Regions from separate parts of the Ureibacillus suwonensis genome, predicted to be linked through region 3. Evidence: riboswitches for the same ligand, from Rfam matches in the RefSeq annotation. Region 3 holds a riboswitch; each other region holds the start of a gene.

Region 1 (6,174 bases), on a different contig from region 3:
CCGCCAGTCCAACCTGTGTTCACCAAGAATACTTGAACATCGTGCTTATCGATTTTTTCACCCAACATTTCAGCATATCTTGTCGCAGGAAGCGGCAAGAAAGGAGCACCGAAGCATGTTGAGAAAACTGGTTCTGGTGAAGTGACACCGCGTTCTGTACCAGCCAATTTGGAAGTGAATCCGCTTAAGAAGTGGTACATTGCTTGTTCTTTAGTCAATTTGCTGATTGGAGGAAGCACCCCAAAAGCATCCGCAGTCAAGAAAATGATCGTTTTTGGATGACCGGCAATTGATGGTGTCACGATATTTTCGATGTAATGGATTGGATATGCCGCTCTTGTATTTTCAGTTAAAGTATTATCATCGTAATCAGGCACGCGTGTAGCCGGATCGATTACAACGTTTTCCAATACAGTACCAAAGCGAATGGCATTATAAATTTCCGGTTCTTTTTCAGCAGATAGATTGATTGTTTTTGCGTAGCAACCGCCTTCGATATTGAATACGCCATTGTCAGACCAACCATGTTCATCATCACCAATCAATTTCCGGTTGCTGTCTGCGGAAAGCGTTGTTTTACCTGTACCGGATAAACCGAAGAATAATGCTACATCGCCGGCTTCACCAACGTTGGCTGAGCAGTGCATTGAAAGAATTCCTTTTTCAGGCAATAAATAGTTCATAATACTGAAGATGGATTTTTTCATCTCGCCGGCATATTCTGTGCCGCCAATCAGAATGATTTTCTTTTCGAAAGAAACGATGATGAATGCTTCAGAATTTGTTCCATCCACAGCTGGATCCGCTTTGAAACCAGGTGCTGAAACAATTGTGAAGTCAGCATCATGTGAAACCAATTCTTCTTGAGTTGGACGGATGAATAATTGATGGCAGAAAAGATTGTGCCAAGCGTATTCATTTACGACTTGAATTGCCAATTGCGAATCTTTATCCGCTCCGGCAAAGCCTTTGAATACGAATAGCTCATCTTTGTCTTTCAAGTAATTTAAAACTTTGATATACAAGTTATCAAACACTTCAGAAGAAATTGGTTGGTTTACGCTTCCCCAGTCGATTTTACCTTTGATGCTTTCTTCTTCGACGATAAATTTATCTTTTGGAGAACGTCCGGTATATTTTCCAGTTTCGGCAACAATGGCGCCATCAGTTGTGAGTCTCGCTTCCCCGCGAATAACCGCTTTTTCAACCAATTGCGGCACCGATAATTGGGTGTTTATATTTTTACCTTTTAATAATTCCTTCAGCTCATTTGCAACTTCTACTGAATTCATCGATTAAATACCATCCTTTTTTTATTTTTAGGGAAATTATTCTTTGTTATATAATACAAAAAATAGTATAACACATTGGGTGGAATAATCTATACTAATCCTTAAAATTTATTTGTGAAATTTTTTGACTTCTCTTCCAACCTCCTTGAAGAAAATGGAATTATGAAAAGACAGTAGACAAATAAGAAAAAACATTTGACAATGCAGTATAGATTACGTAACATGTTGCATGAACGGATACTCTTATCCAGAGCTGGTGGAGGGTTAAGGCCCTATGAAACCCGGCAACCTGCATTATCTATATAATAATGCGTGGTGCTAACCTGATGCAAGGGATTCCCTTGAACGATAAGAGTGAAAGGTAGAGATTTCAGTTCCTTTCCTCATGCAGAAATGTGGATAGGAACTTTTTTTATTCAAATCAATCCGGCATATATTCAAGCTAAAATAGATTAGCGAGTTTTATACCTTTCATTATCCTCGTAATGTTCCTTACGGGCGGAAGTCGGAAAGGATCATGGATAATGAGTACCGTATCATAAAGAGCTTCGTCTCAACAATTTAGGAGGAAAATGAATGTCAAAACGTCGGCTGTTTACATCAGAAAGTGTAACGGAAGGGCATCCGGATAAAATTTGTGACCAAATCTCCGATGCCATTTTGGATGCGATACTCGCAGAAGATCCAAATGCAAGAGTTGCTTGCGAAACGATTGTAACAACGGGATTGGTCCTTGTTACAGGAGAAATTACAACAACAACATATGTAGATATTCAAAGCATTGTTCGTAATACGGTTGCGGAAATTGGATATACGCGAGGAAAATTTGGATTTGATGCGGAAAACTTGGCGGTGCTCACTGCAATTGGCGAACAATCACCGGACATTGCGGAAGGTGTGGACCGAGCATTGGAAGCCCGGGAAGGATACATGACGGATGAGGAGATTGAAGCGATCGGTGCTGGCGACCAAGGGTTGATTTTTGGATTTGCTTGCAATGAAACGCCTGAATTGATGCCTCTTCCGATCAGCTTGGCGCATCAACTTTCCAGAAGATTGACGGAAGTCCGCAAGTCGAAAGAAATCCCTTATTTGCGTCCGGACGGGAAAACGCAAGTGACGGTAGAATATGATGAAAACAACATTCCTCGCCGAATCGATACGATTGTTATTTCAACTCAGCATGATGAGGGCGTCACTCAAGAACAAATCAAAGAAGATATAATGGAAAAAGTGGTCAAAACCATCATTCCTGCAGAGTTGTTGGATGGGGATACAAAGTATTTCATCAACCCGACTGGCCGATTCGTAATTGGTGGACCTAAAGGGGATGCAGGGCTCACTGGCCGCAAAATCATTGTCGATACGTATGGAGGATACGCCCGTCACGGTGGGGGAGCATTCTCCGGCAAGGATCCGACAAAAGTGGATCGTTCCGCTGCCTATGCGGCTCGTTATGTAGCGAAAAACATCGTTGCATCCGGTCTCGCTGACCGTGTGGAAGTTCAGTTGGCTTATGCAATCGGTGTCGCCCGTCCTGTATCCATTTCCATCGATACATTCGGAACGGGAAAAGTGGCTGAAAACCAATTGGTTGAATGGGTAAATGAATTGTTCGATTTGCGTCCTGCAGGCATCATCAAAATGCTTGATCTGCGCAGACCGATTTACAAACAAACGGCTGCATACGGCCATTTTGGACGCACAGACATCGATTTGCCTTGGGAAAGAACGGACGTGGCGGAAAAATTACGCCAAAAAGCGGGAATATAATATAATATGAAATGCAGGCAAACAATATGCCTGCATTTTTCATTTATTTCTTTAATGATTGATAATATTTCCCTTTTTGAACGTATTCGTTAATGATGCGATCCATATCTTTCCGTTCCGCTTCGGTCACTTCCCGCACGACTTTTGCGGGATTCCCCATCGCAACGGAATTGGGCGGGATTTTTTTCCCTGGAGGCACTAAACTTCCAGCTGCAATAAGCGCCCCCTCGCCGATTTCCGCACCGTCCAAAACGATTGCCCCCATGCCGATTAATGCGCGTTTGCGGATAATGCAGCTATGTAGAGTCACCTGATGGCCGACGATGACCTCATCCTCAATAATGAGAGGGTTGTTCGGACTTTGATGCAAGCAGCTTAAATCCTGTATGCTGCAACGTTTGCCGATGATCGTTGGCGCCACATCCCCGCGGATGACCGTACCAAACCAAATGGTCGTATCTTCGTCAATGGTTACATCGCCGGTAATTGTCACATGCTCTGCAATATATGCGGAAGGATGGATTTTTGGTTCTTTGTCGTGATAAGGATAAATCATCGCAATGCTCCCCATTTCTAATGTATTATTTATGTATATTATCCTAACAAATAAGAAAATTTTTGAAAATAGAACGAACATCTTGTTGATGAAAGTTTTAGAGAAATAGGAGGACCGCTATGTGGAAGTGGGAAACGGATGTACAAGCGAAAGCGGTGGTTGTAATTGTACATAGCGCTTTTGAACACCATCGCTGGTACGCATGGTTGATTGAAAAATTGAGAACGGAAGGCTTTCATGTGGTAATGGGGGATTTGCCCGGCCATGAAGAAGGCTCGAGATATACAAGAGTACATGATGAATTGATTGATGAATATTTGCTTTTCATTAAACAATTGATGCAAAGTGCCCTTCAATATCAACTGCCGGTATTTGTCATTGGACATGGGTTGGGGGGGACACTGGCAATCCAATTTTTGCGGAAAACGAAATTGGAGTGCGCAGGGCTTATTCTGACCGCCCCATGGTTCCAATTGCAGAAACATTCAAATTTACTGGCTAGTGCTTTGGCAAGCATGAATTTGGCACCAAATAAAAAAATATCATTGGAATTAAATAAACGCCTGTTGACCCGAAATCCGGAGGGGATTTTAGAAATGGAGGATGATGTGCCCTATCATTCCAATGTGACTGTACGATGGTACCGGGATATTCAGCAATTAATGAAAAATTTGGCCACTCAGCAGGAAAGAACATTGACGTTGCCGATTTTGCTGATTACGCCGAATCAGGATAAAGTGGCGGACTCGGAAGCGGCCAGAAAATGGTTGTTGTTGCAAAAAACCAGGGAATTTCAATACAAGGATTGGCCATATAGTTACCATAATATTTTCCATGACCTTGAACGGGAAGAAGTATTTTTATATGTTCGGGATTTTATCAATAATGTACTTCGATCCATCGGTTACATCGTTTAATCTATTTGATTTGTAATATTTTGATGAAAATTATTTTCAAAAAATGATATCAGAAATATTGATTGATATTATTAATTTTTGTAATATTAAAATATTCTTTCAGAAAATAGTAAAAATTATTCAATTTAATTTCAAAGGGGTGTGGGTATGGTAGAAAATGCTTTGAACTGGATTTATGATATCCTTTGGGGTCCTATCATGATTTATGGGATTTTGATCGTAGGACTTGTGTTTTCCATTTTGACCAGATTTGTTCAGATCCGAAAAATTAAAGAAATGTTTGTCCTGATGTTTAAAGGGCAAAAATCCGATGCCGGAATTTCATCATTCCAGGCATTGACGGTGGCTTTATCGGGACGTGTAGGCACAGGTAACATTATCGGTACTGCCAGTGCCATTGCCTTTGGTGGACCTGGTGCGGTATTTTGGATGTGGGTCACGGCCTTTATCGGTGCATCAACCGCTTATGTGGAATCGACACTCGCTCAAATATATAAAACAAAAAAATTGGGAATCTATCGCGGTGGGCCGGCGTATTACATGGAAAAAGGAACAGGACAGCGCTGGTTCGGAGTCGTGTTTGCGATTGCCGCCATTTTGGCGATGGCCATTTTGATGCCTGGGGTTCAATCCAATGCCATTGTCAGCGCAATGGATAATGCCTTTGACATCTCTCCATGGATTACCGGTTTAATTACGATTGTTTTATTGGGTTTCATAATTATCGGTGGGGTTAAACGGATTGCCAACGCCGCTCAAATCATCGTTCCGTTTATGGCGCTTGCCTATATTTTAGTAGCGTTCATCGTAATTATTATGAATATTTCCGAAGTGCCTGCAGTGTTCGGGTTGATTTTCCGCAGCGCTTTCAATGTGGATGCCACATTCGGTGGAATGATTGGTGCCGCCATCGCTTGGGGGGTAAAACGTGCGGTTTATTCCAATGAAGCCGGTCAAGGTACAGGACCTCACGCGGCGGCTGCAGCGGAAGTATCCCATCCGGTCAAACAAGGTTTGGTTCAGGCGGCATCCATTTATATTGATACATTGCTTGTATGTTCCGCGACGGCATTAATGATATTATTCATGGGCACATATAACACGAATGTGAATAGCGCTGATGGGGAATTGATTGTGGAACATGTGCCTGGCCATTCTTATACTGAATTTACTCAGCTTGCAGTAACCGGAGCGTTTCCGGGATTAAATAACTTCGGTTCTGCATTTGTCGCTTTTGCTTTGTTCTTCTTTGCCTTTACAACATTAATGGCATATTACTATATTGCGGAAACAAACGTCGCCTATCTATTCTCCGGACGGACAGAAGGGGTTGTTACTTGGATTTTAAAATTTGTCCTTCTTGCATCCGCATTCTATGGCGCCGTAAGAACATCCGATTTGGCATGGCTCTTGGGGGACATCGGTCTTGGTTTGATGGTATGGACGAACGTAATCGGAATTATCATATTAGCGAAACCGACCTTTGTTGCCTTAAGAGATTATGAGCAACAAAGAAAAGCAGGAAAAGATCCGGTGTTTGATCCAATCAAGTTGGGAATCAAAAATGCAGATTTTTGGGTTGAGCGATTGAAACAAAATCAAAATAATGAAAAATAAATAAAATAACTGCCGACCT
Region 2 (12,845 bases), on a different contig from region 3:
ATTTTCCGCCGCTTTTCTCATCGCTTCACTTTGGGCATCAATCATCGTCGCACCAGCCATGGATGGATTGCGGAACACGGCGCTTCTTTGCAGTTGTTTGATCATGTTTTCATCTTCTTCCGAAGCATTGACCGCATTGATGCCGAATGAAACGATTTCGATGCCCCTTTGCTTTCTCCATTTATCCGATAACACTTCATTCAGTGCTTGGGCGATCTCCATCGTGTGTTGGGGAAGTTCGCTGTAGCGTACGCCCATCGCCGAAATTTTTGCAAAGGCCGGTTGCAATGCCGTCAACAATTCCGACCGCAGCTGGCCATCGATTTCAGCCCGTTTATATTCTTCTTGCACATTTCCGGAAACGTTCGTATAAAAAAGAATCGGGTCCACAATTTTATAGGAATATTCTCCATGGCAACGAATGGAGATGTCGATATCCAGCCCGATGTTCCGGTCGATGATGCGGAAAGGAATCGGTGTAGGCGTTCCATATTTATTTCCTGTGATTTCTTTCATATTAAAGAAATAAATCCGCTGATCTTTTCCAGGTTCGCCGCCGAAACTGAAACGCTTTCCGAGGGATTCGAAACTTGCCTGGACAGATTCGTTCAAGTCCCCATAAAAAATGCTCGGTTCCGTTGAAAAATCGTATACGTATTCCCCCGGTTCAGAGCAGAATTCCACGATTTTTCCCTGGTCGACAATAATCATGCTTTGCCCTTCGTTGATGGCAATGATGGAACCGTTGCTGATGATATTGTCGCTTCCTTTTCGATTAAAGCCCCGTTTGCCTCCGCGTTTTTTTCCTTTTGTTATTAATACGTCCGCCGGGATGGAGTCGCAATAAAAATACTCTCTCCATTGATCCGCAAGCACCCCGGCCAAAGCGCCAACCCCCGCTTTCAATAAGCCCATCACATTCCCTCCAATCTACTAATTGCCATATAATTCATTCTACTTCGAATCCCATTCGAATGCATTATAATTTCATGAAAATTCTGCTTGAACACATGATTTGAATCATGCATGATAAAAATAAGAGAAGTTAGAAATATTATGAATACAAGGAGAAAAAAGAGATGACGTTGAAATTTATCCATTATCCAAAATGCACAACTTGCAAAAAAGCGCAAAAATGGTTGGACGAAAATGGAATAAACTATGAAGCCATTCATATTGTAGAACAAACTCCTACGAAGGAAGAATTAAAATCCTATTGGGAAAAAAGCGGACTGCCTCTGAAAAAGTTTTTTAACACATCCGGACAAAAGTATAGATCCCTTGGTTTAAAGGATAAACTAAATGCGATGTCCGAAGAGGAACAGCTGGAATTGCTTGCCTCTGATGGAATGTTGATCAAGCGTCCAATCGTGACGGATGGGGAAAAAGTCACTCTTGGATTCAAAGAGGAAGAGTTTGAAAAGACATGGAAGTAATCCACTGAAATGGCTTGTTTTTTGCTATGGAAATATGTCAAACTGGTTAAAAGATTACATATGATGGAGGTTAAAGTATGACAGTACCTAAGGAATTACGTTATACTTCAGAACATGAATGGGTAAAAGTGGAAGATGGTAAAGTGCGTGTTGGAATCACTGATTTCGCGCAATCTGAACTTGGCGATATTGTGTTCGTGGAACTTCCGCAAGTGGGTGACGAAATTCAAATGAACGAGCCGTTTGGAAGCGTTGAATCCGTAAAAACGGTTTCTGAATTATATGCACCGGTTTCCGGCAAAGTTGTTGAAGTGAATACTGAACTGGAAGACAGCCCGGAACTTGTGAATGAATCACCATATGAAAAAGCTTGGATGATTGTCGTTGAACCTTCAGATGCTTCCCAAATCGATCAATTATTGACTGCGGAACAATACGAAGAAATCATTTCGGAATAGTATGTGAAAAACGCCAGTGAAAGAACTGGCGTTTTTTTTAAAACAAAATATAATAAATAAACAACCTTTTTATTTTATTTTTGTTTCTTCGGTTTTTATTATAGTACTTGGGGTGATCAACATGCATTATGAAAAATGTATTATTGTTGAAGGTCGTTCGGATATGATGAAATTGGCCCCCATATTTGCGGAAGAGGTGAAAATCGTCTGTACAAATGGAACCATCAGCGAAGATGCGTTGCTGGAACTCCTTGAGCCTTATGAGGAATGCGAACTATATACATTTTTTGATGCGGATCAATCGGGCGATAAATTAAGAAAATTGATGAAGCGGATCTATTCTGAGGCTACCCATCTCAACGTTCCGAAGACTTATATGGAAGTGGCGAATGCCCCAAGAAAAGTATTGGCACAATTACTGAAGGAAGCGAAATTTTCAGTACACAAAGAATATTTAGTATAGGAAATGATCGAAATGGAAGAATGGACAATTGAAACTTGGAAAGAGAAAGCAAAAAATCATGAAGTAACGGCTTTATATTTATACACACCCTTTTGCGGAACATGCAAAGTGGCATCAAAAATGTTGGAAGTCGTCGAAGTGTTGCTGCCACAGATTCCCATTGGCAAAGCGAATATCAATTTTCTGGAGGATTTCGCTTTTGAACAGCAAATCGAAAGCGTGCCTTGTCTTTTGATTACGAAGAATGGAAAAGAGCATGAAAAAGTTTATGCCTTTGAATCCGTACAAAACTTATATGAAAAGTTGAGATTATAGTTGACATATGATAGATTACATGGTACATTGGTTCCATAATTAAATAGAAAACTCTTATTAAGAGTGGTGGAGGGAAGTGCCCTATGAAACCCGGCAACCATCATATTTTTGATATGATAAGGTGCCAAATCACGCAAAGTATTTATTACTTTGAAAGATAAGAGGAAGTTTTACAAATTCTTCTGGGTTGTTCAACTTCCCTTCTACTTATCAAAGTAGGAGGTTTTTTTATTGAAATTTCCTCTTTTTACATTGCTAAAGTAATAGAATAAAAACTGTAAAATTCACAGATGCAGTATTAAAACTTTATTGCGGTTTGTCAAAGGAGTACTCATATGATTGAAGTAAAAGATGTCACAAAAATATTTAAAACGAAAGATGGAGAATTAACCGCAGTTGATCATGTCAGTTTATCCGTTCAAAAAGGTGAAATTTTCGGAATCATCGGATATAGCGGTGCCGGAAAAAGTACATTGATCCGCCTTTTGAATGGACTTGAAAAACCAACAAGCGGTTCAGTCACTGTGAATGGTCTTGAGATATCATCGATAAAAGGAAAAGAGTTGCGCAAAGCGCGCCAAAAAATCAGTATGATTTTCCAACATTTCAATCTATTGTGGTCGAGAACGGTTGCGGAAAATATCGCATTCCCTCTGGAAATCGCCGGTGTTCCAAAGGCGCAACGGGACAAGAAAGTTCAAGAATTGATCGAACTTGTGGGGCTGGGCGGAAGAGCGGATGCTTATCCTTCCCAGCTTTCCGGGGGACAAAAGCAGCGTGTGGGGATTGCGAGAGCGTTGGCAAACAATCCGGAAGTGCTGCTCTGCGATGAAGCGACGAGCGCATTGGACCCGGAAACAACCGATTCGATTTTGAGTCTGTTGCAAGATATTAATCAGCGCCTCGGATTAACGATTGTGTTGATTACCCATGAAATGCATGTCATCCGCAAAATTTGCCATCGGGTGGCGGTAATGCAAGCCGGGCGCATAGTTGAACAAGGGGACGTACTTGAGGTGTTCCGAAATCCTCAAGCGGATATTACGAAAAACTTTGTGATGCAAGTGTCCGATTCAAGAGAATCCAAAGAAGCGATTGAGCATATTTTGAAAAATTACCCAACAGGGAAATTGGTGAAATTGATTTTTGTAGGAAATACATCCGATCAACCGGTTATTTCTTACTTGATCAAAGAATTCCAAATTGATGTTAATATCCTTTACGGCAATATATCCGAAACTGCCAATGGCCCTTATGGAACATTGATCGTCCAACTTGACGGAGATAAGGAAAAAGTGGAAAAGGCGTTGGAAAAATTGCAGACGATGAACATTAAAACGGAGGTGATTTCCAATGATTGAAACTTTATTTCCAAATGTAAAGTGGGACCTCATGTGGCAAGCTACTTATGACACGGTCTACATGACGGTTGTCTCAACGGCGGTCACCTTCGTTCTTGGATTATTGATCGGTATTTTGCTTTTTTTAACTAGTCCCCATCAATTGTGGGCGAACAAAGTGGTTCATTTCTTGACGGGATCCCTTGTCAACATCTTCCGTTCGATTCCGTTTATCATATTGATCATTTTGTTGATTCCATTTACGAAGTTTTTACTTGGAACAATCCGTGGAGTAAATGCCGCTTTGCCGGCGCTGATTATCGGTTCTGCGCCATTCTATGCCCGTCTCGTTTTAATCGCATTCAGAGAAGTGGATAAAGGGGTCATTGAAGCGGCAAGATCAATGGGCGCCAATACATTTCAGATTATTTGGAAAGTGTTGATTCCGGAATCCAAACCTGCCCTCATTTCCGGCATTACGGTAACGGCTGTTGCCCTTGTCGGCTATACGGCAATGGCGGGAATCATCGGTGCTGGCGGTCTGGGTAACTTGGCATTTTTGGAAGGTTTCCAAAGAAGCCGGGAAGATGTCACGTTAATGTCAACGATTTTTATTTTGGTCATTGTATTCATCATACAATGGATTGGCGATACTATTACTGCCAAAACGGACAAGCGTTAGTTGGGTGATTTGGCGAAAGCCGTTCACATAAAAAAATTGAAGGAGAAGGAGAAAGAGGCATGAAGAAATTATTATCATTTTTGCTTTTATCCGTTCTTGTACTCGCACTAGCAGCATGCGGTACGAAAGACGATGCAAATTCTTCGTCTGATGAAGGAACAAAAGACGACGAAACAAAAGAAAAAGTAACATTAAAAGTGGGTGCTTCCCATACACCGCATGCGGAGATTTTGAAAAAAGCCAAACCTATTTTGGAAAAAGAAGGAATTGAACTGGAAATTGAAGAATATCAAGACTATGTATTGCCAAACGAAGATTTGAACAATGGCGACCTTGATGCAAACTACTTCCAACACATTCCGTATCTTGAACAAAAAGTGGCCGAAGAAGGTTATGATCTAGTCAATGCTGGCGGTATCCACATCGAACCGATCGGCATCTACTCCAAAAAATATAAATCTTTGGATGAACTGCCTGATGGTGCGACAATCCTGATTTCAAACTCAATTCCTGACCATGGCCGCATTTTATCATTGCTTGAAGCGCAAGGTTTAATCAAATTAAAAGACGGCATTGATAAAACAAAAGCCACATTGGATGATATTGTAGAAAATCCGAAAAACTTGAAAATTGAAGCAACTGACGCTCCTGAAATGATGGTTACATATTATGAAAACGAAGAAGGAGACGCAGTTGTCATCAACTCCAACTTTGCGATTGACGCAGGCATCAACCCTGTAAAAGATTCCATCGCCATTGAAGGTTCAGAATCACCTTATGTAAACGTAATTGCTGTACGTTCTGGCGATGAAAACCGCGAAGAAATCAAAAAATTGGTAGAAGTATTGCGCTCCAAAGAAATCCAAGACTTCATTCTTGAAGAATGGGGCGGCTCAGTAGTACCAGTAAGCGAATAATTTAGCGGTAAAAAGAGGCTGGGACATAACTAATAAAGTGAACGAGCTGCAAAAAGATTTTTTGTAAAAAATTGATTGGAGTGACGGGGCGAGTTTCTGTCGCGCACGCTTAGTCGCAAAGCAAAAGCTTTCCTGCGACGAGCCCTCTCGAGACCCCGCAGGAGCGAAGGATTGAGCTCCGAGGAGGCTCGAGCCGGGCCCGCGGAAAGCGTCCCCGGAACGGAAATCAATTTTCTTCAATTATCAAAAAAACACCATTTTCTCCCGGGAAAAAATGGTGTTTTTTATCTTTTATCCCAGCCTCTTTTTCTAATTTAAAAGGCTATTGGAATTGATTCAATCTGGAGAAGAATGAATTGACGAATTTGATAAATACTTGTTCAGAAGGAGCCAATTCCCGGTTCGCCGGATAAATGATTCCTACGTTGCGTGTGATGTTTGGGTTATCAATTTTCATTTTGATCGTTAAACGCGGGGTTGAATCATAGAAGGAGCTTTCAGGAAGCAATGTGACGCCAATGCCTGCTGCCACCATCCCTTTCAAAGCATCCATATCTTCCCCTTCCGAAGTGACTTTAGGAAGAAAACCAGCCGATTTGCATGCATCGACCACGACTTTATGTAGAATGTATCCTTCCGGGAAAAGAACAAAATTGTCATTCCGCAGTTCATCCAAATGGATTTTATCCCGTTTCGCCAGCCGATGATTGGCGGGAAGCAGGGCGCAAATATTTTCGTTGAACAAAATCATTGAATTGATGCTTTCATCTTTTCGGGGTACCGGGCCAAGAAAGGCAAGATTCAACTCCCGATTTTTCACCGCTTCGATCAAGTATCGGTAAGAACCCTGACGCAAGTGGAAATTGACATCAGGATAGTCTTTTTTAAAGGCGGAAATGACTGTCGGAAGAACGTAACTTGCTAAACTGGTAGGGAACCCGATTTTAATGGAGCCCCTTTCAGGATCCAAATATTCCTCCACTTGCTTGACCGCATAATCGATGGCATTGAGTGCGGTAATGGCATGCTCCAAAAAGATTTTGCCGATCGGTGTCAATTTCACATTCCGCCCGACCCGTTCAAAAAGTGGTGTGCCAAGCTCTTCTTCTAAATTTGCTATTTGTCTGCTCACAGCAGATTGAGCTACATGAAGGTGTTCAGCAGCGTCTGAAATATGTTCCCGCTCTGCCACTTCAACAAAATAGCGCAATTGACGTAATTCCAGAGTACTCCCTCCTAATCATCTAAAAAACAGATGAGTCTATATATGATATATATGTATTTTTTATATTAAAAGAAAATTATATAAATGTAAACGATGGAAAGTAATGATGAACCTTTAAAATGAAAGGGGCCGGAAGCGCTTATTTGAATTTTTTCTTCCTACTTTATAAATTTATTAAATAACAATTATTAAAAAAATGATTCCTATTCCTGCCATTGAAAGGATATGCAAGAAGAAAGTATATTGGAATATTTTCTTAATATTCACTCATTAATAATTGTTCTCAATTAGTCGGGGTTTATTGAAAATGAACATGCCTACTTTTTACAAAAACGATCACTGAAAAAACTGAATTGGGAATTGTAAACACTAATATTGGTGAGGTTTTTGCTGATTTATGGGAATAAAAGTTTAAAACTTTTGCATGCCCCCTTGATTTAGGTTAAGATTAGAATGATAATAAATTAGTAATGGTACTGCCAACCATAACAAAAATGGAGGTATATAGATGTCAACTTTAACAATTAAAGATCTTCATGTATCAATCGAAGGAAAAGAAATTTTAAAAGGTGTAAACCTGACAATCAATACAAATGAAGTACATGCAATCATGGGGCCAAACGGTACAGGAAAATCCACATTGGCTTCAGCGATCATGGGTCATCCTAAATATGAGGTTACTCAAGGAACAATTGAAATAGATGGACAAAATGTATTGGAAATGGAAGTGGACGAGCGGGCTAAAGCGGGGCTTTTCCTTGCCATGCAGTATCCATCCGAAATTTCAGGTGTTACCAATGCCGACTTCATCCGTTCAGCCATTAATGCCCGCCGCGGGGAAGGCAATGAAATTTCAATCATGAAATTTATCCGTGAATTGGATAAAACAATGGAATTCCTGGAAATGGATCCTGAAATGGCTCAACGTTATTTGAACGAAGGTTTCTCCGGTGGGGAAAAGAAACGTAACGAAATTCTTCAAATGATGATGCTGAAACCTAAATTCGCCATTTTGGACGAAATCGACTCCGGTCTTGATATCGACGCTTTGAAAGTCGTTTCCAAAGGCGTTAACGAAATGCGTGGCGAAGATTTTGGCTGCTTGGTGATCACCCACTATCAGCGCTTATTGAACTACATCACTCCAGATTATGTTCATGTTATGATGCAAGGCAAAATCGTGAAATCCGGCGGACCTGAGCTGGCTAAGAAATTGGAAGCGGAAGGTTATGAATGGGTCAAAAAAGAGTTGGGAATTGAAGATACAGACGCAGTAACTGAAAAAGAAGCTTAATTAGGAGGACGATGAAAGATGACGGTTGAAACAAAATTGGCGTTATCAGCTAGCGAAGTCCGCTCGTTCTCTGAATCAAACAACGAACCGAAATGGTTTACTGATTTACGTGCGGCTGCCCTTGAAAAAGCTGTTGATTTACCAATGCCGAAACCAGATAAAACAAATATTGAAAAGTGGGATTTCATCAATTTCCCAAAACATACGGTGAAAAGTGAACTTTTTGCCATTGAAGAATTGCCGGAAGAAGTAAAGGAATTAATCGATGTTGAACAGCAAGAAAATCTCTATGTTCAACGAAACAACACGCCGGTCATTTTAAAACTTTCAGATGAACTTAAATCCCAAGGCGTTATATTCACAGATTTCCTGACAGCTGTGCGCGAACATGGGGATTTGGTTCAAAAATATTTTATGACGACAGCTGTCAAATTGGATGAACATAAATTATCCGCTTATCATGCGGCTTTGGTGAATGGTGGAGTGTTCTTATACGTTCCGCAAAATGTTGTCATCGAAAAACCGATTCAAGTGGTATTCCTGAACGATGATGAAGAAGCTTCATTATTTAATCATGTGTTGATCGTAGCGGATAAAAATTCGTCCGTCACATACGTGGAAAACTACTTATCGACAGTAGAAAAGGCAAAAGGCCAAGCCAACTTGATCGAAGAAGTCATCGCATTGGATAATGCACAAGTTACTTTCGGTGCAGTCGATGTCCTTGCCGATGGATTTACAACTTATGTAAACCGCCGTGCCCATTTAAACCGTGATGCAAAAATCGATTGGGCATTGGGCTTAATGAACAACTCGGATACAATTTCCGAGAACATTACCCACCTTGTTGGCGACGGCTCCCATGCGGATACAAAAACAGTAGTGGTGGGAACAGGAAGCCAAAAGCAAAACTTTACAACGGAAGTTCGCCACTGGGGCAAAAACTCGGAAGGCTTTATTTTGACTCACGGTGTAATGAAAGATGCGGCTCAAAGCATCTTTAACGGCATCGGTAAAATTGAACATGGTGCATCCAAATCCAACGCTCAGCAAGAATCCCGCGTATTAATGCTTTCAAGCAAAGCCCGCGGGGATGCCAACCCGATTTTATTAATCGATGAAAATGATGTTATGGCTGGACATGCAGCTTCTGTGGGACGGGTGGATCCGACCCAGCTTTATTACATGATGAGCCGTGGCATTTCGAAAGAAGAAGCGGAGCGCTTGATCATCCATGGTTTCCTTGCGCCGGTTGTAAACTCATTGCCAATTGAAGGAGTAAAAAATCAGTTAACGAAAGTTATTGAAGGGAAAGTTCGTAAATGAATGAATTTCGAAAAGATTTTCCTATATTGAATCAAGAAGTAAACGGGCATCCGCTCGTTTACCTTGACAGCGCCGCAACATCTCAAAAGCCTGTGCAAGTTTTGGACGTCGTTCGCAAATATTATGATTTTGACAATGCCAATGTGCACCGCGGAGTTCACACGCTTGGAAATCGTGCAACGGATGCGTATGAAGGGGCCCGGGAAAAAATCCGCAAATTCATCAATGCCAGATCAACAAAAGAAATCATTTACACAAGAGGCACAACGACTTCCTTGAATACAGTTGCGAGTGCTTATGGAAGACAAAATGTAGAGGAAGGCGATGAAATCGTCATCACTTATATGGAACACCATTCAAACTTGATTCCATGGCAGCAACTCGCAAAAGAAAAAAAGGCGGTATTAAAATATATCGATTTGGAAGAAGACGGAACGATTTCATTGGATACAGTGAGAAAAACGATCACACCGAAAACGAAAATTGTGGCAATGACAATGGCTTCCAACGTATTGGGTACCATCAACCCGGTAAAAGAAGTTGCTGCCATTGCCCATGAAAATGGTGCGATCATGGTGGTGGATGCAGCCCAGGCAGCGCCGCATATGCCGATTGACGTACAAGATATCGATTGCGACTTTTTGGCCTTTTCCGGTCATAAAATGTGCGGTCCTACAGGAATCGGTGTCCTTTACGGCAAACAAGAACTTTTGGAAAAAACGGAGCCGATTGAATTTGGCGGCGAAATGATTGATTTCGTTGATTTATATGATTCCACATGGAAAGAGCTTCCTTGGAAGTTCGAAGGCGGTACGCCAAACATCGCCGGCGCCATTGGTTTAGGGGCTGCAATCGATTATTTGACGAATATTGGAATGGAACGGATTCGACAACATGAACATGAATTGGTAGCATATGCTTTATCTGAAATGGAGAAAATTGAAGGGATCCAAATTTATGGTCCGAAAGATCCGAATAAACGTTGCGGTCTGATTACATTCAATTTAGATGGCGTGCATCCTCACGATCTTGCAACGGTTCTCGATATGAGAGGAATTGCCATCCGTGCAGGACATCACTGTGCACAACCGTTGATGAAATGGTTGAAAGTTTCTGCAACGGCACGGGCAAGCTTCTATCTCTATAACAACAAAGAAGATATCGATGCGCTCGTTGAAGGATTGCTCGCAGCGAAGGAGTATTTTAACAATGTCTTTGAATAATTTAGATCAACTATATCGTGCGGTCATCATGGAGCATTATAAAAAACCGCGAAATAAAGGCCACTTGGATGAAAATAACGTAACCGTTGATATGAATAACCCAACTTGCGGTGACCGTATCCATTTAACATTAAAAATCAACGACGGTATTGTGGAAGATGCCAAATTTGATGGCGAGGGTTGTTCCATTTCCATGTCATCCGCTTCCATGATGACGGAAATCATCAAAGGAAAAAAAGTGGAAGAAGCACTCAAACTGGCAGAGATTTTTTCAAAAATGATGCTAGGCCAGGAAATTGATGAAGAGACGTTGGAAGAAATGGGGGATATTGCTGCACTTCAAGGTGTATCCAAATTCCCTGCCCGCATTAAATGTGCGACTCTTGCCTGGAAAGCGATGGAAAAAGGAGTAAGCCAAGAGTTAAAATAATTTGAACGGAGGAGAGAACATGGCAAAAAATGTGCCTGATATTGGCGATTACAAATACGGTTTCCGTGACAAGGACGTTTCTGTATTCCGTTCAAAACGTGGATTAACCGAAGAAATCGTCCGTGAAATTTCAACAATGAAAAATGAACCTGAATGGATGCTCGAGGCCCGTTTAAAAGCCCTTGATATATTCTATTCAAAACCAATGCCGCAATGGGGTGGCGACTTATCCGAATTAAACTTCGATGAAATCACTTACTATGTAAAACCGACGGAAGCGACTCAACGTTCCTGGGATGAAGTGCCTGAAGAAATCAAAAGAACGTTCGACCGTTTAGGTATTCCGGAAGCGGAACAAAAATATTTGGCCGGCGTTTCCGCCCAATACGAATCAGAAGTGGTTTACCACAACATGAAAAAAGAACTTGAAGAAAAAGGAATCATCTTCAAAGATACAGACTCCGCTTTGAAAGAAAACGAAGAGCTGTTCAAAAAGTATTGGGGAACAGTGGTGCCGGCTTCCGACAACAAATTTGCCGCTTTGAATACAGCTGTTTGGTCCGGTGGTTCATTCATCTACGTTCCACCTGGCGTGAAAGTGGAAACTCCGCTTCAAGCATACTTCCGGATCAACTCTGAAAATATGGGGCAATTCGAACGTACGTTAATCATTGTGGACGAAGGGGCTTCCGTACATTATGTGGAAGGATGTACAGCACCTGTTTACACTACAAGCTCCCTTCACTCTGCGGTGGTTGAAATCATCGTGAAGAAAGATGCTTACTGCCGTTATACGACAATCCAAAACTGGTCCAACAACGTGTACAACCTGGTGACAAAACGTACGGTTGTGGAAGCGAACGGTACAATGGAATGGATTGACGGCAACATCGGTTCCAAACTCACAATGAAATATCCTGCATGTATTTTGAAAGGTGAAGGAGCCCGCGGTATGACGTTATCCATCGCATTGGCGGGTAAAGGTCAGCACCAAGACGCCGGTGCAAAAATGATCCACTTGGCACCGAATACGTCATCCACAATCGTGTCCAAATCCATTTCAAAACAAGGCGGTAAAGTAACATACCGCGGTATTGTCCGCTTCGGTCCGAAAGCAAGCGGCGCCCGTGCGAATATCGAGTGTGACACATTGATTTTGGATAATGAATCGACTTCCGATACAATTCCATACAACGAAATATTGAATGATAATGTGTCCCTTGAGCACGAAGCGAAAGTATCCAAAGTATCCGAAGAACAATTATTCTACTTGATGAGCCGCGGCATTTCTGAACAGGAAGCGACAGAAATGATCGTTATGGGCTTCATTGAACCATTCACTCGCGAACTACCAATGGAATACGCGGTAGAAATGAACCGTTTAATTAAATTTGAAATGGAAGGTTCTATTGGATAAACCTATTAAACGTACGCTTTACCTGTAAAAATCGAGTGCATTTTGCTGCACTCGATTTTTTTAATATACATAAACACAAATATGTTCATGAGCATGGTGAATATCCACAGGCAATATAGCTGAGGATTTTCAGTTGGCTAATATTTCACTGAGAATGACTGAATTGTCCCAAATTCAATCAAAATGCTATACTAAAATAACTGTAAAAATTTTCAGAAAACAGATTGATTAATTCTAAAAAACTTGTATACTAAAATTAAACGTAACATACCAACCGGTCAGTATGAAAGGAGTTGATTAAAATGGATTTTTCCTTTTC
Region 3 (12,845 bases):
GTTGAGATTCTGGAATTTGTGAAGCTGGAAGAGATTGACCCGATTTATTTTCAAAGAAGCTACTTTTTATCGCCGGATACAGGAGGAATGAAAGCCTACGCATTGCTCCGGCAAGCCTTGAAAGAATCAGGAAAAATAGGCGTGGCGAAAATTACGATCCGTTCAAAAGAGCAGTTGGCGGTTGTGAGAGTATATGAAGATACCTTGTTGATGGAAACCATTTATTTTCCGGATGAAGTGAGAAAGTCCAGTGATGTACCAAACATTCCCGGTGCGGAAAAAGTGGTGGAAAAAGAATTGGAAACGGCATTGATGTTGATCGATCAATTGACGGTGAAATTCGAACCGGAGAAATATCATGATGAATACCGCACAGCTCTTCTTGAATTGATCGAGAAGAAGAAAGCGGGAGAAACGGTGACTGCCGCAGAGAAAAATCCGGCCATCCCGCCGGATATGACAGATTTAATGAGCGCTCTCGAAGCATCATTGGACAAAGTGAAAAAGAAACCTGCAGCCAAAAAGAAAAAGGCAAAAGAGAAGAAGGAAGCGTAGCGCTTTATTAAAAAAGGACATTCCAAAGGAGATGCCTTTGAAATGTCCTTAATCTTTTGGATTATAAACTGTCGCCGAAATCCGCTCTGAATTTTTCGACAAGGCGTTCCGGCCAATCGGATAACGCATCCAATTTTCCAACGAAGAATCTTAATACTTTTGGCTCGTCCACATATTTTAAGCCCTCGATGATGTCCCGGTTTTCATATAGCCAACTAACCCGGTCGACTACATATTGAATTTGGGACAATGTGAAAACTCGTCGAGGAACGGCAAGGCGAACCAATTCCATATTGGCAAGTTGTTCTACGCCGTTTTCATCCCGGGCTTCCGACATCGTTCCCCGTTCCATGCCCCGCACTCCGCTTGCGATGTAAATGGCAGCCGCCAATGCTCCCGCAGGATACTCATGTTGCGGTACATGTGGCAGGAATTCCATTGCATTGATATGGCAGCCGAGACCTCCAGGAGGTGTAACAACCGGCACACCCTTTTTAAGCAATTCATTCGTCATGTATTCGATGAAGAGCGGTCCCTGGTTGATCATTTCTTCGTCCATTGTTTCTTCCAAACCGATGGCAATGGCTTCGATTTCACGGACACTCATTCCGCCATATGTTAAGAATCCTTCATATAGTGTCACATACTCACGCATTGCACGCATATCTTCTTCACTATCTGTAATGATGCCTCCACCGCGGGCGAATCCGAGTTTACGTGCAGAGAAGTAGATAATATCGCACAAGTCGGAAATTTGCCGTGTGATTTCACGGATTGTCATATTCTTGCATTCATCTTCTCTCTGTTTGATGAAGTACAAGTTGTCTTGCAGCAAGCTTGCATCAAGCACCAATTTGATTCCGTATTCATCACAAACTTTGCGCACTTCCCGCAAATTGGCCAAAGAGAATGGTTGTCCACCGATCAAGTTTGTACCGGCTTCCATGCGGACAAATGGGACATTTTCAGCCCCGACCTCCCGGATGAGGCCGATAAGTTTTTCGATATCGATGTTTCCTTTGAAAGGATGATCGCTGTTTAATTTCAATGCTTCATCCGTAAAGATTTCAACAACTTTTCCGCCGTTTTTTGTTATATGGGCATGGGTTGTTGTAAAGTGATAGTTCATTGGAACATATGTGCCTGGTCTTACATATGTAGTGCTTAAAATATTTTCACAAGCACGGCCTTGGTGAGCCGGAAGGAAATATTTTTTTCCGAAGATCTCTTGAATGGTTTTTTCCAGTCTTGTGAAAGAAGCGCTTCCCGCATAGCTGTCATCCGCTTCTAACATGGCAGCTTGCTGGCGGTCACTCATGGCGTTGACACCGCTGTCTGTCAACATATCCAAAAATACGTCTTTATTTTGCAGAAGAAACGTATTAAACCCGGCTTCTTTCATCGCCTTTAAACGTTCTTCCACCGGCAGCAAATTAAGTTTTTGAATGATGCGGACTTTATGCATTTCCAAAGGTATCTTTTCCCCTGAATAAAACTTAACAGTCATTTGATCTTCCCCCTGCCTCTTTATCCCTTTATTACTTTAACGCTTCAACGCTTCAACTCGATGAAACATTGCTATTTTAATCATACATAATTTCTGAAAAAAATTAAGATGCTATTAATATCATTAGAAGAAATGGTTACTTTAGATTAAAAACTTTATATTAAATAGAAAATTGATTAATAAAAGTTATAGCGAAAATGAAGTTTCGATCCACTACATAGAAAGCAACCGGAAAAGACATGATAAAATAAAAGAAAGGACGGGATGATCTTGAAAAATTATTATGTCGATTTACATATACATATCGGGAGAACGGAGGGCGGACGTGCGGTAAAAATAACGGGAAGCAAAGATTTGACGCTAAAAAATATTTTAAAAACCGCTTCCAGTCAAAAAGGTCTTGATATGATCGGCATTATCGATTGCCACTCACCGGAAGTCATAAAGGAAATGGAAGAAATGATGAATGATGGAAGGATGGAACCTCTTCCGGAAGGCGGTTTAAGATTTGAAAAGACGACCCTTATTCCGGGTTCCGAAATTGAAATCTACGATGAACATTGTAAAGGACCCATCCACGTGCTTGCTTTTTTTCCAACCCTCGAATGGATGAAAGAATTTTCCGGGTGGATGCGAATGTTCGTCAAAAATATCCATTTAAGTTCCCAGCGGATTTATTGCAGCGGTAGGGAATTGCAGGGAAAAGTCAAAGAAATGGGAGGGCTTTTCATACCTGCCCACGTTTTTACCCCTTTCAAAAGCTTATATGGAAAAGGGGTCGAAAAAAGTTTGACGGAAGTGTTCGATCCTGAGAAGATTGATGCGGTTGAGCTCGGATTAAGTTCCGATACATACATGGTGCAAGGTATTAGTGAATTGGAAAAATACACGTTCGTCACCAATTCCGATGCCCATTCCCTCGGGAAACTGGCGCGGGAATATCAAAAAGTGCAGATGGTAAAGCCGAATTTTCAAGAACTCGTATTGGCCCTCAAGGAAAAGGGAGAAAGAAAAATTGTAGCCAACTATGGCTTAAACCCGCTACTCGGAAAATACTATTCCACTGCTTGCCAGGAATGTGGTGAACGGGTGGAAGAAGGGGAAAGTTGTCCGAAATGCGGAAGCCATCATTTCGTAAAAGGGGTTTCGGTAAGAATTCGGGAATTGACGGATCTTGAACGGCCTACCCGTCAAAGGCCCCCGTATATCCATCAAGTGCCGCTCGATTTTATACCGGGTGTTGGAAAAAGGACGATTCAACGGCTGATTGATGCGTTTGGAACGGAAATGGCCATTCTGCATGAAGTGTCATTGGAAGAACTCGGTCAAGTGGTGCCTGGAAAAATCGCCAAAATGATCGATTTGGCAAGGAAAGGGGAATTGAATATTGAAAGGGGTGGAGGCGGAGTGTACGGGAAAGTCGTTGAATGAAAACGGGCACTTTAGTTTATCCTGAAACATTGCACAAAAAAACAAGCTACGAAATTTGACGGGGATCATTTTCGTAGCTTGCTAAAGGGATGTATGTCTCAAGGACATATTTATATCATAGCAAATTGGGGAATTTGCTAGGGGATACATTATTATTATGGCAAGAAGAATCGAATTTTATTCTTCCCAATCCAAACTTTCAAAGAACCGGTATACTTCTTCAAATACAAGTTCACGTTCTTTGTCAACCGTTAAAATGTGACCTGAATTGATGAAGCTTTTTACCGATTTAATGCGCGAATTGACGGAATTGTAAATATAATCCGCGCTTTTGCAATAGTACTCATCATCATGTAAGCCGCGCAAGATGTGAACAGGTTTATCAATTTTATTCAATTTTGCGCTTGTATCATTAATAATGCCTTGCAAATATTCAAGCTTCGGCATTTGATATCTTTTTGCAATAACTTCTGGTTTATCTTCTTCTTCATTATATGTTCCAGTCAGCTTTTTGTAATTAATTGTATAGCTAATGATGCGTTGTTGCAAGCTATCAACACTTTTATCCAATGCTGGTGCGGACATTGTTACAATCGCTTTGATTGGACGTTCTTCGCCAAGGCGCAATGAGAAAATGCCTCCGAGAGAAACACCAGCAACGGCAATTTCTGTATAGCCACGTCTTCGAAGCTCATCATAACCCTCAACTGCACTGTTCCACCATTCAATCGGATCGGTTTGAATGAGGGCTAAAGGATCACCGCCATGGCCTTTATACAAAGGAGCGTGAACCGTATAGTTGCGTTCTGCTAAATAGCGGCCTAAACGTTTCACATCATTTGTGTTGCCTGTAAAGCCATGCAATAATAAGACAGCACGTTTTCCCGCCTCAATCGTAAATGGTTTTGGCGAAATGATTTTCATTCTGAAGAACTACTCCTTTTTAACCGTAATGTGACAGAAAATTTAAAAAGAATTTGAAAATTGTTTGAAAATTTAAGAAAAATACTTGTGTTTTTTTAAGATTTTTGGTATTCAAACTCAACGTTTAACTTTATTATAGATATAGACTTACATAAATACAATTTATTATTTCTATCAAATTGATTCGATTCGGTTATCATTTTTTAAGAAGGGAATTCGCTATGGAAATACAACAATTAGAGTACTTTAAAGTAGTGGCTGAAACGGAACATATGACCCATGCTGCTGAAATGTTAAACATTTCCCAACCCGCCCTGAGCAAATCCATTTCAAATATTGAGCAGGAGATTGGCGTGCCCCTTTTCGATCGTCAAGGGCGTTCCATCATATTGAACCGCTATGGGAAGCTGTTTTTGGAAAGCGTCAATAAGATTTTGGATGAATACAGCAGGGCCAAACAGGAAATCAGCGGTCTTGTCATGCCGGGTTACGGTGAAGTGTCATTTGGATTTATTCATACGTTGGGAATGGAAATTGTGCCCGAGTTGATGGCCCATGTCCATGATAAATATCCAAATATTAAGTTTAACTTGACGCAGGCATCTTCGTTGAATTTATTGGAACTTTTGGAAAAAGGGGATATTGATTTATGTTTATCCCAGCGTATTGAGTCAAAAGTGGTTGAAATAGAATGGATTGAATTGTGGAAAGAAGAATTGTTTGTGATTGTCCCCATAAATCATCCTTTGGCAAAAAAAGATTTTATCGAGTTGAAGGAGATTAAAGACGAACCTTTTGTTTCGATCAAAAAAGGAAATGCACTGCGTCACATGGTGGATAAACTATTGAAGGATGTAGGGATTTCCAAAACAAACATTACATTTGAAGGGGAAGATCCGCATACGGTAGCGGGATTTGTCAGCGCAGGCCATGGTGTTTCCATCATTCCATCCATTAAAGGATTATCGGAATATAATGTCAAAAAAATTTCCGTAAAAGAACCAATTTGTGAACGTAAAATTGGGGTATCATGGGTTGCAGGGAGATATATTTCTCCGTCAACGAATCAATTTCGAAATTATTTGGTGGAATATTTCAAAGGAAAATAGAAAAGGTGTAGATGGCGTGGTAGATAAGCAAGATAAATTTGAAGAGTTATTGCTGCGGTTCCAGCATTTACTGACAGTCGAGCAATTGATCCAAGCGAGAGATATTTATCGCCTTGCCCATGAAAAAAATGTGGAAGCTATGATTGAATTGGCCTATCTTTATAAAATTATGGAAGAATATTCCCTCGTGGTATATTGGCTGCAAAAAGCCGGCAAAGCCGGGAATAGTGAAGCCCTTTATCAGCTTGCAAACTGTTATTATGAAGGGCTTGGGGTGGAAGAAGATGTGAAGATGGCTTTTCAATTATATAAAAAGACGGCAAAAAAGGGACATCCGGATGCCCAAAATAACTTGGCCGATATGTATTTGAACGGAGAAGGGGTCCCTGTAAATTACAAGGAAGCATTGAAATGGTTCAAAGAGGCTGCAAAACAGGATGTGGTGGAAGCGATGTTTACGCTGGGAATCATGTATGAACAAGGAATCGGAATCAATAAAGATGAAGATAAGGCCTTTCACTATTATTTGAAGTCCGCTCAAGGCGGTTATGAGGATGCCCAGTACCGTATGGGTTCCATCTATTTGGACGGGCTATTGGGTGTGGAGAAAAACATTTCAAAAGCCGTTGAATGGTTTGAGAAAGCGGCTGAATCCCATCATATCGATTCCATTTATAATTTGGGATATTTATATGAGAACGGCATTGGGGTGGAAAGGAATGGAAAGAAAGCGCTTTACTATTATAAGCGGGCTTCATTGCTCGGCGATTATCAGGCAAAGTTGAATATCGCCCATATTTATGAAAATGGAATCGATGTCGAGGTTGATAAGAAGGCTGCCTCCCGTTGGCGGGAATTGGCAAGACAACAAATGGAAAACGAATATGTTCAATAATTCCGCAATTTCCTCCATCCACTTCTTGGAATGCACATTCCCTTGGACAATTCGAGTGGAAGTCTATTGAATTATGAAATTTTTCGACTATTATTCAATAAAATTTGCTAAAGCCGACACAAAAATAGCTAAAAAAAGCGATTATACTTAAAATAGTCAAATTGAATGTATAGGAGTTGTATTGAATGAAAACGGTAACAGTGATTGGTGGAGGAATTACAGGACTTTGCACGATGTACTATTTGCAAAAACAATTGAAAGAAAAAAATGTTCCTGCCCGTTTGGTGCTTTTGGAAAAAAATCCTTACCTTGGCGGCAAAATGCACACAGCGCGGGAAAACGGATTCGTCATGGAAACGGGGGCGGATTCCATTGTAGCCCGTTATCCAAGTGTCCAAGAACTGATAAAAGAACTCGATTTTGAATCGGAAGTTGTTTATAACGAAACGGGGATTTCCTATATCCATACGAACAATGAATTACATGCAATTCCTAAGGAGTCTGTTTTCGGTATTCCGATGACGGTGGAATCATTGAATGCGAGCACATTGATTTCAGAAGAAGGAAAACAACGCTTTTTAAAAGATGAAGAAATTCCGAATACGAAATTTACAAAGGAAAATTCAATCGGAGAATTTTTGGAATACTTTTTGGGAAAAGAAATCGTTGAAAAGCAGATTGCCCCAGTACTTGCCGGCGTTTATTCCGGAGATATTTATAAATTGTCCATCGCTTCCACCATTCCGTATTTGGTCGATTATAAAAATGAATATGGCAGCCTGATGAAAGGATTGCAAGCGAATCGGGAAAAATTTGAACGGGAAGCAAATAAAAAATTCTTGTCTTTTAAAAACGGTTTAAGCCAATTGATCGACCGATTGGAAGAACTGTTGGATGATGTAGAAATTTATAAAGGCACGGAAACGGTTCAAGTCGAGAAGAAAAATGATCGTTATGAAATCACTTTGGCTAGTGGCGATAAAATGGAATCGGATGTTGTTGTTTTGGCATTGCCTAACAAAGTGATTAAACATCTTTTGAATAATGAAGAATTGGAACCTTATTTCAACCAATTCAAAGATGCATCCGCCATCACAATGTATTTGGGCTTTGATCTGCCGGATTCCGTATTGCCGCAGGATGGCACCGGATTTATCGTTTCCCATAACAGCGATTTGGCATGTAATGCATCCACTTGGACAAGCCGCAAATGGAAACATACGTCCAAAGAAGGGAACCTGTTGGTGCGCGTCTTCTATAAGGAAAGCAATCCACGTTATCAAGAATTGATTAACATGACTGATGAAGAGCTGACAAAAGTGGCATTGAACGATATTAAACTCAGCTTGAATATAGAAGCGCAACCTAGCATTGTGAATATTACGAAATGGATTGAAGCGATGCCGACTTATGATTTGGCCCATCACGAAGCATTGGATCAAGTGTTGGCAAAATTGGATCAGCTCTATCCAAATCTGTTCATTGCAGGATGTTCTTATTTCGGCGTAGGAATCGGCGCATGTATCGATAATGGTAAAGAAACGGCAGAGAAAATTTTCGATATCATTTCGCATTAATTCCGATTAGTTAACTTGACAAAATGAAGAATACCGTTTATGATGTAAGCTATTATATCGGTATTTCAAAATTGAATATTACTTATCGAGAGAAGTGGAGGGAACTGGCCCTGTGAAGCTTCAGCAACCACTAATGAAATTAGTAAGGTGCTAAATCCAGCGGCAATGGCCGAAAGATAAGGTGACTTCAAAAGGAAATGACAAGCCTTCTTTCGCAAGAAGGCTTTTTCTTTTAGATGAATTAACTGAATATTTAAGAAGTAAAGAAAAGTGAGGGAATTTGGATGGGGCTACTGGAAGCTTTAAGAAATAGAGTGTTGGTTGCGGATGGGGCGATGGGAACCCTTTTATATTCGTACGGACTTGAATACTGCCATGAAGAAATGAATATTGAAAGACCGGACATTATCGAAAAAATTCATAGCGAATACATACAGGCCGGCGCTGATGTGATTCAAACGAATACTTATGGAGCCAATGGAATCAAGCTTGCCCGTTATGGATTGGAGTCCAAAGTGGCGGAAATTAACCAAGGGGCGATTGCTGTAGCCAAGCGTGCAGCAGAAGGCCACAACGTCTTTGTTTTGGGTTCCATCGGCGGAATTCGCGGCGTCCGGAAAGTTGACCACACATTGGAGGAAATTCTGGAAGCTGTCCGTGAACAGGCGGAAGTGTTGATTGACGGACAGTTGGATGGTTTATTGCTTGAAACTTACTATGATTTTGAAGAACTTACGGAAACGTTGAAAATGCTAAGGCTAATGACGGATATGCCTATCATCGCCCAAGTTTCCATGCAGGAACCTGGCGTGTTATTGAACGGCATGAAATTGAATGATGCGTTGAAGCGGCTTGAACAATTGGGGGCAGATGTCGTAGGAGTGAACTGCCGTCTTGGCCCTTATCACACATTACAGGCCTTTGAAGAGGTGGAAATTCCCGAACGGGCCTTTTTATCGGCTTATCCGAACGCATCCCTGTTGGATATCGAGGATGGCCGCGTCGTTTATGAATCGGAAGTGGATTATTTTGCCCGTGCCGCAGTGGAACTTTGCAATGAAGGGGTAAGGCTCATCGGAGGATGCTGCGGAACGACGCCAAAACATATTGAAGCGATGAAAAAGAAACTGGCCCATTTCCAGCCGGTTGAAAAGAAAGTGGCAAAACCCCAAAGGGAAATTGTCATTCAGGAAGCAGAACCGCGGAGTTTCGAGCCGCTTCATGAAAAAGCGAAAAGGGAACGTTCGGTCATTGTCGAGTTGGATACACCAAAGCATCTTGAAATCGACAAATTTATTGAAGGGGCCAAAGCGCTGTACGAGGCCGGGGCAGACCTTATCATGATGGCCGACAATTCCTTGGCTTCCCCAAGAGTCAGCAACTTGGCGATGGGGGCCATCTTAAAATTGCAATACGGAATCCGCACAATGCCCCATATTACATGCCGGGACCGGAATTTGATCGGGTTGCAATCCCATTTGTTGGGGTTAAGCGCCCTTGGTCTCCATGATGTATTAGCCGTTACAGGAGACCCGACAAAAGTGGGGGATTTTCCGGGCGCCACAAGCGTTTATGATGTTTCATCCATGGAATTGATCTCCCTCATCAAACAATTGAACGAAGGGATTTCTTTCTCCGGAAAAGCCCTTAAAAAGAAAGCCAACTTCTCTGTAGCGGCCGCTTTCAATCCGAATGTAAGGGTGATTGATCGCGCGGTAAGCCGCCTTGAGAAAAAAATCGAACATGGTGCGGATTACTTCATTTCCCAGCCGGTATACTCCAAGGAAAAAATCGTGGAAGTATATGAAGCGACGAAACATTTGGAAACACCGATTTATATCGGAATCATGCCGCTCACAAGCTTTAAAAATGCGGAGTTCTTGCATCATGAAGTGCCAGGAATCAAATTGTCCGATGATGTGTTGGAAAGAATGAAACAAGTGAGCGGAAATAAAGAAGAAGAAACAAGAGTGGGTCTTGAAATTGCGAAAGAGTTGTTAGATACGGCAACGAAATACTTTAACGGAATCTATTTGATCACGCCGTTTATGCGATACGATATAACATCACAACTATTGCAATATATCCAACAACTTGATGAGCAGAACAAAGGAGTTATAGCAAATGGTTAACCATCCAATCGAAGAACAGTTGCAGAAACGAATTTTGATCATTGACGGGGCAATGGGTACAATGCTCCAGCAGGAAAATTTGTCAGCGGAAGATTTCGGTGGCGAACAATATGAAGGATGCAATGAACATCTTGTCTTGACAAGACCGGATGTGATTTCAAAAATCCACCGTGCCTACTTGGAGGCGGGGGCGGATATTATTTCGACCGATACTTTTGGGGGAACGCCCCTTGTTTTGAACGAATACGGCTTAGGGCACAAAGCTTATGAAATCAATAAAAGGGCAGTGGAACTTGCAAAGGTGGAAGCGGAAAAATATTTAACCAGTGATTGGCCTCGATTTGTGGCAGGATCCATGGGTCCGACAACGAAAACATTGTCTGTCACAGGCGGCGTGACATTCGATGAACTAGCGGAAAACTTTTATATTCAAGCCAAAGCCTTAATTGACGGCGGAGCGGACCTGCTTTTGCTTGAAACAAGCCAGGATATGCTGAATGTAAAAGCGGCAACCCTTGGCATCAAGCGGGCTTTTGAAGAAACGGGAAAAGAGCTTCCGGTCATGGTTTCCGCAACAATTGAACCGATGGGAACAACATTGGCCGGCCAGTCCATTGAAGCTTTCTATATTTCCATTGAGCATATACATCCAATTTCCATTGGTCTGAACTGTGCGACAGGACCGGAGTTTATGACGGACCATATCCGCTCCTTATCCGAATTGTCCACAAGTTATATCAGCTGTTATCCGAACGCCGGATTGCCGGATGAAGAAGGGCACTATCACGAAACACCGGAATCGTTATCGACCAAATTGAAAGGATTTGCTGAAAAAGGCTGGCTAAACATTGTCGGAGGATGCTGCGGAACGACTCCTGCCCACATTAAAGCCATTCGTGAAGCGATCAAAGATTACAAACCGCGTCCGAAGAAGGAAAAATCCCACGGACATGCCGTATCCGGCATTGAACCGCTTGTTTATGATGATTCCATGCGTCCGTTGTTTATTGGTGAAAGAACGAACGTCATCGGTTCCCGCAAATTTAAGCAATTAATCATTGAAGGAAAATACGAGGAAGCGGCGGAAATCGCCCGTGCCCAAGTGAAAAACGGGGCGCATGTCATCGATATTTGTTTGGCAAATCCTGACCGGGATGAGCTTGAGGATATGCGCAAGTTTATGCAAGAAGTTGTGAAGAAAGTGAAAGTGCCTTTGGTGATTGACTCAACGGATGAGCGCGTCATCGAGGAGGCGTTGAAATATTCCCAAGGAAAGGCCATCATCAATTCTATTAATCTGGAAGATGGTGAAGAGCGTTTCGACAAAGTGCTCCCGATTGTAAAAAAATACGGGGCTTCGGTTGTGGTTGGAACAATCGACGAAGAAGGAATGGCCGTTACGCGCGAAAGAAAATTGGCCATTGCGGAACGCTCGTACAAAATCTTGACGGAAAAATGGGGCTTGGCACCGGAAGATATCATTTTTGACCCATTGGTGTTCCCAGTAGGTACGGGGGATGAACAATACATTGGCGCCGCGGAGGAAACGATTGAAGGAATTCGCCTCATTAAACAAAAATTCCCGAGAGCTTTGACGGTGCTTGGCATCAGCAACGTTTCCTTTGGTCTTCCACCTGTGGGACGGGAAGTGTTGAATGCGGTATTTTTATATCACTGCACGCAAGCGGGGCTGGATTATGCCATCGTCAATACGGAAAAATTGGAGCGTTACGCTTCGTTGCCGGAAGAAGAAATTCAACTTGCCAATGATTTGATTTTCAATACGAACGATGAAACCTTGGCGAAATTTACGGCCTTTTACCGGGATAAAAAGAAAGAGGAGAAAAAGGTCGAGCTTCCTGCGACGGTGGAGGAACGTTTGAAATATTACATCGTCGAAGGAACAAAAGAAGGATTAATTGAAGATTTGGAGGAAGCAAGAAAAATCTTTGATACGCCACTCGATATTATAAACGGGCCGCTTATGGACGGCATGGCGGAAGTCGGCCGCTTATTCAACGATAACCAATTAATCGTGGCGGAAGTATTGCAAAGTGCCGGCGTCATGAAGGCAGCCGTTGCACACCTGGAACAGTATATGGAGAAAGTGGAGGACAGCGCCGGAAAAGGGAAAGTCATTTTGGCTACGGTAAAAGGCGACGTTCACGATATCGGGAAAAACTTAGTGGATATAATTTTGAGCAACAATGGTTATCAAGTCATTGATTTAGGGATCAAAGTAACCCCTGCGGAATTGATTGAAGCCATCCGCAAAGAAAAACCGGATATCGTCGGCTTATCTGGACTACTAGTGAAGTCGGCACAGCAAATGGTGTTGACGGCACAAGACTTTAAAGCGGCCGGCATTGATGTACCGATTCTTGTTGGGGGAGCCGCTTTGACGAAACGCTTTACGGAAACGAAAATCGCCGCGGAATACGATGGACCGGTGATTTACGCAAAAGACGCGATGCAAGGGTTGGAACATGCCAACCGTTTGATGGATTCAAACGAACGGGAAGCCTTCCTGCAAGAAATTCGGGAATCCCGTGAAAAACGGTTAGAAGCGGATGCGAAACGGGCAAACCGGCCGAAAAAAGAAGCGCCGAAAAAGCAAGCCAGAACGGTGGAAGATGCGCCGGTGTTCGTACCAAAAGATTTGAAAGTGCATATTAAGAAAAATTATTCGGTTCAACATTTGCTGCCATATGTCAA

The links. A riboswitch is a leader RNA that binds a small molecule or an ion and turns the genes downstream of it on or off. The one in region 3 is predicted to bind S-adenosylmethionine.
Region 1: another riboswitch for S-adenosylmethionine. It lies ahead of metK (methionine adenosyltransferase); the one in region 3 lies ahead of ACFPOH_RS02645 (bifunctional homocysteine S-methyltransferase/methylenetetrahydrofolate reductase).
Region 2: another riboswitch for S-adenosylmethionine. It lies ahead of ACFPOH_RS08730 (methionine ABC transporter ATP-binding protein); the one in region 3 lies ahead of ACFPOH_RS02645 (bifunctional homocysteine S-methyltransferase/methylenetetrahydrofolate reductase).

The regions. Positions count from the first base shown of each region.
Region 1 is NZ_JBHSNQ010000150.1:142-6,315, reverse strand. It holds gene pckA (phosphoenolpyruvate carboxykinase (ATP)) at 1-1,292, opposite strand, end outside; SAM riboswitch class I at 1,533-1,647, shown strand; gene metK (methionine adenosyltransferase) at 1,869-3,065, shown strand; gene ACFPOH_RS11595 (gamma carbonic anhydrase) at 3,109-3,621, opposite strand; gene ACFPOH_RS11590 (alpha/beta hydrolase) at 3,741-4,538, shown strand; gene ACFPOH_RS11585 (alanine/glycine:cation symporter family protein) at 4,686-6,155, shown strand.
Region 2 is NZ_JBHSNQ010000075.1:1,812-14,656, forward strand. It holds gene ACFPOH_RS08705 (SPFH domain-containing protein) at 1-915, opposite strand, end outside; gene ACFPOH_RS08710 (arsenate reductase family protein) at 1,080-1,436, shown strand; gene gcvH (glycine cleavage system protein GcvH) at 1,514-1,894, shown strand; gene ACFPOH_RS08720 (toprim domain-containing protein) at 2,016-2,357, shown strand; gene ACFPOH_RS08725 (thioredoxin family protein) at 2,370-2,672, shown strand; SAM riboswitch class I at 2,724-2,836, shown strand; gene ACFPOH_RS08730 (methionine ABC transporter ATP-binding protein) at 3,008-4,033, shown strand; gene ACFPOH_RS08735 (methionine ABC transporter permease) at 4,026-4,694, shown strand; gene ACFPOH_RS08740 (MetQ/NlpA family ABC transporter substrate-binding protein) at 4,754-5,611, shown strand; gene ACFPOH_RS08745 (LysR family transcriptional regulator) at 5,934-6,836, opposite strand; gene sufC (Fe-S cluster assembly ATPase SufC) at 7,345-8,130, shown strand; gene sufD (Fe-S cluster assembly protein SufD) at 8,149-9,456, shown strand; gene ACFPOH_RS08760 (cysteine desulfurase) at 9,453-10,679, shown strand; gene sufU (Fe-S cluster assembly sulfur transfer protein SufU) at 10,666-11,109, shown strand; gene sufB (Fe-S cluster assembly protein SufB) at 11,129-12,526, shown strand; gene ACFPOH_RS08775 (acyl-CoA dehydrogenase) at 12,829-12,845, shown strand, end outside.
Region 3 is NZ_JBHSNQ010000033.1:17,714-30,558, reverse strand. It holds gene ku (non-homologous end joining protein Ku) at 1-555, shown strand, start outside; gene ACFPOH_RS02675 (tryptophanase) at 617-2,062, opposite strand; gene ACFPOH_RS02670 (endonuclease Q family protein) at 2,333-3,493, shown strand; gene ACFPOH_RS02665 (alpha/beta hydrolase) at 3,671-4,417, opposite strand; gene ACFPOH_RS02660 (LysR family transcriptional regulator) at 4,639-5,526, shown strand; gene ACFPOH_RS02655 (tetratricopeptide repeat protein) at 5,543-6,421, shown strand; gene hemG (protoporphyrinogen oxidase) at 6,607-7,998, shown strand; SAM riboswitch class I at 8,078-8,181, shown strand; gene ACFPOH_RS02645 (bifunctional homocysteine S-methyltransferase/methylenetetrahydrofolate reductase) at 8,283-10,130, shown strand; gene metH (methionine synthase) at 10,123-12,845, shown strand, end outside.